DNA from 3 places in the Streptomyces sp. NPDC096193 genome. Region 3 is predicted to be linked to each of the others. Evidence: riboswitches for the same ligand, from Rfam matches in the RefSeq annotation. Region 3 holds a riboswitch; each other region holds the start of a gene.
The links. A riboswitch is a leader RNA that binds a small molecule or an ion and turns the genes downstream of it on or off. The one in region 3 is predicted to bind cobalamin.

Region 1 (3,266 bases), on a different contig from region 3:
GTGGTGGCGCCGAAGCTGCCCATGCCCCACATGACGAACTGCTGGGCGCGTTCGGGCCGGGCGTAGACGAGCATCACGCCGACCACGGCGGTGGCCGCCGAGCCGATCATGACGCCGATGACGAGGAGGGTGACGGCCGACCGCACCCATCGCGACAGGAGGAGGACGAGGGCGAGTACGGCGGCGGCGCCGAGCGAGGCGGCCAGCACGATGCCCACCCGTCCCAGCCCGGCCAGGTCTCCGGTGAAGCTCCCGGCCACCCCGCCCGTGCCGACGACCACGGCGGCGACACCCATGCTGGCGCCCGAACTCACGCCCAGGGAGAACGGGTCGGCCAGCGCGTTGCGGAACAGGGTCTGCATCTGTACGCCGGCCACCGCGAGCGCGGCGCCGACGGCGGCGGCGGTCAGCGCACGCGGCAGCCGGACCTGCTCGACGATCACCGTCCAGCGCGGATCCTCGGCGGCGCCGCCGAACAGGACCCGCACCACCTCCGCGACCGGCACCGGATGGGAACCGGTCGCGAGGGCGAGGACGAACAGCACGGCGGTCCCGGCCGCCAGGGCGAGGACGACGACGAGGCGCCGCCGCACGGGCCGCGGGGTGTCGACTACCGGGGCCGACGTGTTTGCCTGATGAGTCGTCACGCCGTGGGCACCGGCTGGTAGAAGGTGAAGGTGTGCCACTTCGCCTGCTCTGGGTGCATCAGCGCGAACAGGTCTGCCAGGACCAGGTCCGGGCGCAGCACGCCGCGCTCGAAGTAGTCGTTGCCGCCGCCGGGACCGAGCGCCTTCTGGTTCGTCCACACCGCTCCGCCGGAGACGGCCTTCAACTGCCCGTACCGGCTGTCGGCCTTCACGGCGTCGGCGGTGGACTTCCACTGCTGGTCGGCGATCCAGATCAGGGCCTGGCCGCCCTTGGCGTACACGGCCTCGAAGTTCAGCTGGAGGCCACCGGTGCCCACCTCGCCGGCCCACGGGAAGGTGCCGCCCGCGTCCTTGATCAGCTGGGCGGCGTAGCTTCCGCCGGCGGGCATGGACCACGTGCCCTGGTACATCGTGCCGGGCAGGACCTCGACGGGCTTGCCCGCCTTGGCCGCCTGCGCGCCCTTCTCGGCGACCTTGCGGTAGTCGCCCTCGATGGCTTCGAACACCTCGCCGGCACGCTTCTCCGCCCCGGTGAGCGCGGCCATTGCCTTGACCCACTCGGCGCGCCCGAGCGGACTGGCCTCCAGCCACTCGGCGTTGGCGACCACGGCGACGCCCGCCTGACGCAGCTTCGGGTACTGCGGGTCGTCGGTGCCCTGGGTCATGAGTACGTCCGGCTTGGCGCCGATGACCGCCTCGGCGTCGAGGGTGTGGTCCTTGGCGTACTCGGTGACCTTGCCCGCCTTCACCCGCTCGAGCACCTCGGCGGACGAGATGGCCGTGGCGCTCGCGACACCGGTCAGCACGTCCAGGGTGCCGGTCTCGGTCAGCAGCGGCAGGTGGGTCGTCGAGGCGGAGTACAGGCTCTTGACGGGTACGGTGACCTGCTGCGCGGACGCCAGATCACCCGTCAGCTTCGGCTTCGGCGCACCGCACTTGACCAGCACGTACGACTCGGGCTTGCCCTTGGGGAAGGGCTCCTTGACGGTGAGGACCTGATAGCTCTTCTCGTACCGCAGCGTGAAGTTCTCGGCGTGCTTCACCGTCGACTTGACCGGGAAGTAGTCCTTGGCCGGGTCGAAGCCCGCGATGCAGCCCTCACCCTGAGCCTGGGCCTGGGTGTTGGTGGTCGTGCCGGCGTCGCCACCGCATGCGGTGAGTGTGAGGGCGACGGCGAGGAAGGCCGCCGCGGCGGCCTGACGGCGCCCGGGCATGACGGATCGTACGGACAAGGTGACTCCTGGTGGCGTGCGTGGGCAGCGCGTACCGGCGTTCCGGCGCGCGGATGCGGCGTACGGGGAAGGAACCGCTGAGGGAGGAGACCGTCAGGACCTGGGGGAACGAACCCCTGCGTCAAGCCGGACAGGAAGGCCCGGACGGGCCAAGGGCGGCGCCAGGCCGACCCCGCACATACGCAGGCACACGAGTGCCACCGCCTCTCCTGGGGAAATCCGCCCCGTACATCGAGGTGCGACGGCGTGAGTCTCCTGACTCGGGATCACGGCTTCTCCGGCCTTCCCACCCCGCACGGGGCGGTGGCCATGGGTGGAGTCGCTCCCCCTACACAGTGGCGGTACCGTGCCGGAATCTCACCGGCTTCCTCGTTCCGCCGTCGCTTGTCGGACGGAAGCATCGCAGAAGGAGCCGTCGCCCGGCCAGACCCTCCTCTGTGCGTTCAGCCACACGAGGTGGGGGTGCGGCACTCCCTGGGGAGGAAGGTCACCTGCGGTGCGCCCGTGCGCGGATGGATGGAGACCTCGCTCGTGACGCCGCAACCTCGGCGAGCAGTTCGGGCGTGAGGATGTCGGCGGGCGGGCCCGAGGCGGTGCCCTTGGCGTCGCTCTGCACGTACAGGCGGTCGCAGTAGTACGCGGCGAGGTTGAGGTCGTGCAGGGCTACCACGACGGTCGCGGGCAGCTGACGCAGGGTGCCGAGGACGTTCAACTGGTGGCGGACGTCAAGGTGGTTGGTCGGTTCGTCCAGGACGAGGAGGGACGGCTGCTGGGCGAGGGCACGGGCGATGAGGACGCGTTGGCGTTCCGCGCCGGAGAGCCGGTCGAAGGGGCGGTGGGCCAGGCCGGTGGCATCGACCGCGTCGAGGGCCGACTCGATCAGGTCGGCGTCCTCGGGGGTGTTGCCGTCGAGCAGCTGTTTGTGTGTGTGGGGGTGCGGCCCATGGCGACGACCTCGCGTACGGAGAGGTCGAAGCCTGCGCCCGATTCCTGGACGACCGCCGCCACCGTCCTGGTGAGCCGGCGTACGGGCAGGTCCACGCGTCGGTGCCCTCGGTATCACCGGGCCACCTCGGTCACACTGGTTCCTCCGACCACACGCGCGCACCGCCCATCAATATCCCGTGCCCCGGAAGGCCCAGGATGCTGTCAGGGACGACGCCGGGGGACGACGACACCACGGCGCCGCCCGCCCGCGACAGGAGTCCGGCCAACCGCGTCGTCCTGCGTGCCGGCCTGCGGGCACCGCTGCCCGACGCGACCTCGGCGGTCGCGGTCATGCCGTTCATGGACGGCCCCGGAATGTACTGGATGTACCTGCTCAGCTAGGCGTTCGGCTGGTCGGGCCTGCTCTGGGCGTGGGGCACGGTCAGGCTCGGGCTACTGC
Region 2 (3,266 bases), on a different contig from region 3:
GAATGCACTGGGGTCTCACCCAGACCACGGCGGAGGACCAGCTCATCCTGTTGCGGGCGGCGTTCTCGGTGGACTCGGCGACGCCTTCCTCCGGTACGCCCCCGGAGCTGAGCCAGCCCTCTCGTGCGTACATCCAGAGGCTGATGAACCGGACAGAGGCGGAACAGGACTGGGGCGTGTCGGCCGCGGCAGGCTCCGGCTGGGCTCTGAAGAACGGCTGGCTCCAGCGCACCAAGACCGGCTTGTGGGACATCAACAGCGTGGGACGCGTGACCATCGACGGACGCAGATATCTGATCGCCGTGCTCTCCGACGGCCATGCGTCGATGGAGTCCGGGATCGCGCTGGTCGAGAAGACGGCGAAGGAGGCGATCGCGACGGTACGGGGACGGTAGGTCCCAGGTGGTTCCATGACGCCGCGACGGCCGCACCTCGGCCCCAACAGGGGCCCAACCGGGCGCTGGTGGCCCGCCGTCACTTCGGACGGGCTGGATCCGGTCGGCCGGGGGCGTTGGCCAGTCTGCACCGGTCACCACCGACCTGACCCTGCTGCCACGTGTCGCCTATCGCGGGCAGGAGGTCACAGCGCCCCGGCTGCGCGGCCTGCTCGCACTGCTCGCCGGCGACCTCCGTACGGGCTGCAACACCGAGCGGCTCGTGGCGGGGCTGTGGCCGGCCGAGTTGCCGGAGCGGCCGGGAAAGGCGGTGCAGGTCCTCGTGTCCAGGGCGCGGGCGCAGCTGGGCGCCGCGTCCTGGCGAGCACACCGACCGGATATCGGCTCGCCCTGGCCGAGGATCAGGTCGACAGTTCCGCCCTGCTCTTGCATGCCGCCGCCGGTGCGGACCGGGCGAGGGCCGGGAGCGACGGCCTGGTGGTGACCCGCTCGGTGGAGCTACGTGCTCCCGGACCGGTCGAGCGGGCCGTCGGCAAGGTCGTTGAACGTGCCCTGCTCCTGGTGCCCCGCCGCCGCGATCCTGCCCAGCGTGCTGTTCAGCCCCTCCGTCCGGGCCGTTGCACCCGCGCACCGACTGGAAGCCGGCGGACTGCGTGAACTCTTTCGTCGACCCGTTCACCTGCTCCCTCAGCTACCCGAGCGTCTTGGTACTCCGGTGCCCTCGGCCTGAGCGCCCCCGGCGGCTCCATCGGTACGCCCGCACGCCGTGGATCGCCGTCCGGATGACGAGCGGTGGTGTCGGTGTGGCCCGCGGGGCTCTAGGCTGACGAGTGCAGCTGGTTCGCCGTGCCTGCCAGGTATGTGCGTCGCAAGAGGGAACCCGGTGGGAATCCGGGACTGCCCCGCAGCGGTGAGCGGGAACGACCGCCGTCATACGCACTGGGTCCGGTACGGGCCTGGGAAGCGACGGCCAGTAGGTGTCCGCCGGGAGATGTCCGGCAGGCGTGCCCGTGAGTCCGAAGACCTGCCCGCTGTCCGCGCACGACCGATCGTGCGCGGATATCCGGTGACCTCGAGGGCGGGTCGGCGTGCATACCGGCGGGCACGTGCGTCAGCGACGCACCACCTCCTCCGTCCGGTCTGTGCTCCCTTCGCCTTCACCCTCGCCGGGTGACAGGAAACTCGCGAAGGAGAGTTCAGTGACAGCGAAGCCCGCAGCCGCGGCAGCACGGTCCACCGTTCACGGATACCCCCGTCAGGGGCCGAACCGTGAACTGAAGAAAGCCATCGAGGGCTACTGGAAGGGCCGGGTCTCCGCAGCGGCCCTGGAAGAGACCGCCCGGGACCTGCGTCGTTCGAACTGGCAGCACCTGGCCGAGGCCGGGATCCACGAGGTCCCGACCGGTGATTTCTCGTACTACGACCACGTGCTCGACACCAGCGTGATGGTCGGCGCCCTGCCCTCGCGCCACCGCGCAGCCGTCGAGGCGGACGCCCTGGCCGGGTACTTCGCCATGGCGCGCGGCACCCAGGACATCGCCCCGCTCGAGATGACCAAGTGGTTCGACACCAACTACCACTATCTCGTCCCCGAACTGGGGCCCGGCACCGTCTTCACCGCCGACTCCACCAAGCAGGTCACCGAACTGAAGGAGGCACTGGCCCTCGGTCACACGGCCCGGCCGGTGCTGGTCGGCCCGATCACCTATCTTCTGCTGGCCAAGCCCGCCCCCGGCGTGGCGCCCGGTTTTGATCCCCTGACCCTGCTCGACCGGCTGCTGCCGGTGTACGCGGAGGTACTCGCCGACCTGCGCGCGGCCGGGGCCGACTGGGTGCAGCTGGACGAGCCCGCGCTGGTCCAGGACCGTACGCCCGCCGAACTGAACGCCGCTGAACGCGCCTACCGCGACCTCGGCACCCTCACCAACCGGCCCAAGCTGCTGGTGGCCTCGTACTTCGACCGGCTCGGCGAGGCACTGCCGGTGCTCGCCAAGGCTCCCGTGGACGGCCTGGCACTCGACTTCACCGATGCCGCAGGGGCGGACCTCGGCGCCCTGGCCGCAGTCGGCGGGCTGCCCGGCAAGCGCCTGGTCGCGGGCGTCGTCAACGGTCGCAACATCTGGATCAACGACTTCGAGAAGTCGCTGTCCATCCTCGGCACGCTGCTCGGCCTCGCCGACCGGGTCGACGTGGCCTCCTCCTGCTCGCTGCTGCACGTCCCGCTGGACAGTGCCGCGGAGCGCGACATCGACCCGCAGATCCACCGGTGGCTCGCCTTCGCCCGGCAGAAGACCTCCGAGATCGTCACCCTCGCGAGGGGCCTGGGTCAGGGGGCCGACACCATCGCGGCCGAACTCGCCGCCAACCGCGCCGACCTGACCTCCCGCGCCGGCTCCGCCCTCACCCGCGACCCGGCGGTGCGTGCCCGGGTGGCCGGGGTGACGGACGCCGACGGTCGCCGCTCGCAGCCGTACGCCGAACGTGCCGCGACCCAGCGTGCCCACCTCGGCCTGCCCCTGCTGCCCACTACCACGATCGGCTCGTTCCCGCAGACCACCGAACTGCGCACCGCGCGCGCCGACCTGCGGCGCGGACGGATCGACACGGCTGCCTACGAGGAGCGGATCAAGGCCGAGATCCAGGAGGTGATCGCCTTCCAGGAGAAGACCGGCATCGACGTCCTGGTCCACGGCGAGCCCGAACGCAACGACATGGTGCAGTACTTCGCCGAGCAGCTCACCGGCTACCTGGCCACCCGGCACGGCTGGGTCCAGTCCTACGGCACGCGATACGTCCGGCCGCCGATCCTCGCGGGTGACATCTCGCGCCCCGAGCCGATGACGGTTCAGTGGACCTCGTACGCCCAGTCCC
Region 3 (3,266 bases):
ACCCCGAAGATGGTCCAGAAGGAGACGCAGATCCGCATGATCGGCTACGGCGCCATGCTGACGGAGTCGTTCGTCGCGATCATGGCGATGATCACGGCCTGCATCATCGACCCGGGTCTCTACTTCGCGGTCAACTCGCCGGCCGGTGTCATCGGACCCACGGTCGAGACCGCGTCCCAGGCCGTCGCCAATCTCGGCTTCTCCATCACGCCCGACCAACTGGCGCAGGCGGCGAAGGACGTCGAGGAGGCCACTCTGCTGTCGCGGACCGGCGGCGCTCCGACGTTCGCTCTCGGTATGTCGGACATCTTCTCGTCCGTCGTGGGCGGCGCCGGGATGAAGGCCTTCTGGTACCACTTCGCCATCATGTTCGAGGCGCTGTTCATCCTCACCACGGTGGACGCCGGCACCCGGGTCGGGCGCTTTATGCTCCAGGACATGCTCGGCAACGTCTACAAGCCGTTCCGCCAGGTCAGCTGGCGGCCGGGCGTCTGGGTCGCCAGCGCGATCGTCGTCGGCGCCTGGGGCTACTTCCTCTGGGTCGGCGTGCACGACCCGCTGGGCGGCATCAACCAGCTCTTCCCGCTGTTCGGAATCGCCAACCAGCTGCTGGCCGCCGTGGCACTCGCCGTCTGCACCACGTTGCTGGTGAAGTCCGGACGGCTCAAGTGGGCCTGGGTGACCGCCGTACCGCTCGCCTGGGACGCCGCTGTCACACTCACCGCGAGCTGGCAGAAGGTCTTCTCCGGCGACCCGCGGGTGGGCTTCTTCACCCAGCGGGACGTCTACCAGTCGGCCATCGACGACGGCAAGGTGCTGCCTCCCGCCAAGACCATGGACGACATGCAGACCGTGGTGACCAACTCCACGGTGGACGGGGTGCTCTCGGCCCTGTTCGCGATCCTCATCATCGTCGTCATCGCGGACGCGGGACGGGTCTGCTACAACGCCATCCGCCGGCCGGAGAGCGTGAAGTTGTCCGAGGTTCCGTACACCGAGTCGAAGATCGTCGCACCGGCCGGACTGATCCCCACCAAGGAGGAGAAGGCCGAGATGGCAGCCGCGGAGGAGAACGTTCCCGCAGGGAGCGGTTCGGCATGAGCACCACGTCGAGGGCCCGCCACGTCTTCGGCCGGATCCGGTGGTACGTCCGGGAGTTCACCGGCGAATCGGCCTACGACCGGTACGTCGCCCACACCCGCGGCTGCGACCCGGACGCCGACGTGATGAGCCGCCGCGCTTTCGAGCGCAGCCGTACGGACGCACGCGAAGCCGATCCGCGCGAGGGCTTCCGCTGCTGCTGAACGACTGAAGGACCCCGAAGGGCCGCCGCGTTCCCCCCGGAACGCGGCGGCCCTTCGCCGTGAAACCGTGCGACCACGGGCCCCGACCGGGCCCGCGCCGGGGCGCCCCAAGGGCCGCACCGGGCCGGGATCACCGGCGCTATGCCGCAACTCCCGCGCGGCGCCCGACACAACATGTGGGGGGTGCGGCAACTGGCGGCCCCCACATGTATGCTCGACCTCGCTGTCGCCGCAGGGGAATCCGGTGCGAATCCGGAACTGTCCCGCAACGGTGTGATGTGGTGCGCTTTGTCGTACCCGAGAGTCCGAAGACCTGCCGACGGTGCGCCCGGTTCGACCGATCCGGGTGCCGAGACGTCCGGGCCTCGCGGTTGGGCCGGTGGACGCCGTACGGAGTGCTGCCCTGCCCTGGGCGTGTACTGCCCGGCGGCCCCGCCTCCCCCCGACGGCCCAGAGCCGAGCGAGGGAGAGCACCACGTGACCATCGCGCCAGCCGATCCGGCAGCAGGCATCTCCGAGCAGCTGGAGGACGGCCCCGGGACCGCACTGCTGCGGATCCTGACCGACCTCACCGCCGATCTGCCCGACACCGACCCCGGCCGCGTCGCCGCCGCCGCGCTGCGGGGCCGGCACGCCGGTTCGGACACGGCCGAGCTCCGTGGCCTCGCCACCGACGCCGCCGCGGGTCTGATCTCCGAGGACCCCGCCTACTCCCGGCTCGCCGCCCGTCTGTTGACGCGGACGATCGCCGAAGAGGCGTCGGGCCAGGGCGCGGTGTCCTTCTCCGCCTCCGTCGCTGTCGGGCACACCCAGGGGCTGATCGCCGACCGGACCGCCGCGTTCGTCACGCTGCACACGGACCGCCTGGACGCCCTGATCGACACCGAGGCGGACGACCGTTTCGGCTACTTCGGTCTGCGCACCCTCTACAGCCGCTATCTGCTCCGGCACCCGATCACCCGTCAGGTGATCGAGACGCCCCAGCACTTCATGCTGCGGGTCGCCTGCGGCCTCGCCGAGGACGACAGCGTCCGCGCGCTGGACGAGGTGGCGGACCTCTACGGCCTGATGAGCCGCCTCGACTACCTCCCCTCCTCCCCCACGCTGTTCAACTCCGGCACCCGCCACCCGCAGATGTCCTCCTGCTATCTGCTGGACTCGCCGGCGGACGAGCTGGACTCGATCTACGACCGGTACCACCAGGTCGCCCGGCTCTCCAAGCACGCCGGCGGCATCGGACTGTCGTACTCCCGCATCCGCGCCCGCGGTTCCCTGATCCGGGGCACCAACGGCCACTCCAACGGCATCGTGCCGTTCCTGAAGACCCTCGACGCCTCGGTCGCGGCGGTGAACCAGGGCGGACGCCGCAAGGGCGCGGCCGCCGTCTACCTGGAGACCTGGCACGCGGACATCGAGGAGTTCCTGGAGCTGCGCGACAACACCGGCGAGGACGCCCGGCGTACGCACAATCTGAACCTCGCGCACTGGATTCCCGACGAGTTCATGCGCCGTGTCGACGCCGACGCCTCCTGGTCGCTCTTCTCGCCGGCCGACGTGCCCGAGCTCGTCGACCTGTGGGGCGACGCGTTCGACGCGGCGTACCGCGACGCCGAGGCGAAGGGTCTGGCCCGCAAGACCATGCCGGCGCGTGAGCTGTACGGCCGGATGATGCGCACGCTCGCGCAGACCGGCAACGGCTGGATGACCTTCAAGGACTCCTCCAACCGCACGGCCAACCAGACCGCCGAGCCCGGCCACACCGTGCACTCGTCGAACCTGTGCACCGAGATCCTGGAGGTGACGGACGACGGTGAGACGGCCGTCTGCAACCTCGGCTCGGTGAACCTCGGCGCGTTCGTGACGGCGGACGGCGCCGGCGAGGGGATCGACTGGGAGCGCCTGGACGAGGCCGTCCGGACCGCCGTCACCTTCCTCGACCGCGTCGTCGACATCAACTTCTAC

Region 1: it holds a riboswitch for cobalamin, as region 3 does, so the genes downstream of both, ABTX78_RS34865 (ABC transporter substrate-binding protein) here and ABTX78_RS35320 (ribonucleoside-diphosphate reductase subunit alpha) in region 3, are expected to answer to the same signal.
Region 2: it holds a riboswitch for cobalamin, as region 3 does, so the genes downstream of both, metE (5-methyltetrahydropteroyltriglutamate--homocysteine S-methyltransferase) here and ABTX78_RS35320 (ribonucleoside-diphosphate reductase subunit alpha) in region 3, are expected to answer to the same signal.

The regions. Positions count from the first base shown of each region.
Region 1 covers NZ_JBEOSJ010000045.1:15,391-18,656, reverse strand. The annotation lists gene ABTX78_RS34870 (FecCD family ABC transporter permease) at 1-593, opposite strand, end outside; gene ABTX78_RS34865 (ABC transporter substrate-binding protein) at 644-1,879, opposite strand; cobalamin riboswitch at 2,106-2,311, opposite strand; partial or broken gene ABTX78_RS34860 (ABC transporter ATP-binding protein) at 2,323-2,934, opposite strand; partial or broken gene ABTX78_RS34855 (ferric reductase-like transmembrane domain-containing protein) at 3,023-3,266, shown strand, end outside.
Region 2 covers NZ_JBEOSJ010000001.1:154,405-157,670, forward strand. The annotation lists gene ABTX78_RS00740 (serine hydrolase) at 1-395, shown strand, start outside; partial or broken gene ABTX78_RS00745 (AfsR/SARP family transcriptional regulator) at 493-860, shown strand; cobalamin riboswitch at 1,216-1,441, shown strand; gene metE (5-methyltetrahydropteroyltriglutamate--homocysteine S-methyltransferase) at 1,595-3,266, shown strand, end outside.
Region 3 covers NZ_JBEOSJ010000049.1:2,048-5,313, reverse strand. The annotation lists gene ABTX78_RS35330 (carbon starvation CstA family protein) at 1-1,101, shown strand, start outside; gene ABTX78_RS35325 (YbdD/YjiX family protein) at 1,098-1,304, shown strand; cobalamin riboswitch at 1,509-1,639, shown strand; gene ABTX78_RS35320 (ribonucleoside-diphosphate reductase subunit alpha) at 1,782-3,266, shown strand, end outside.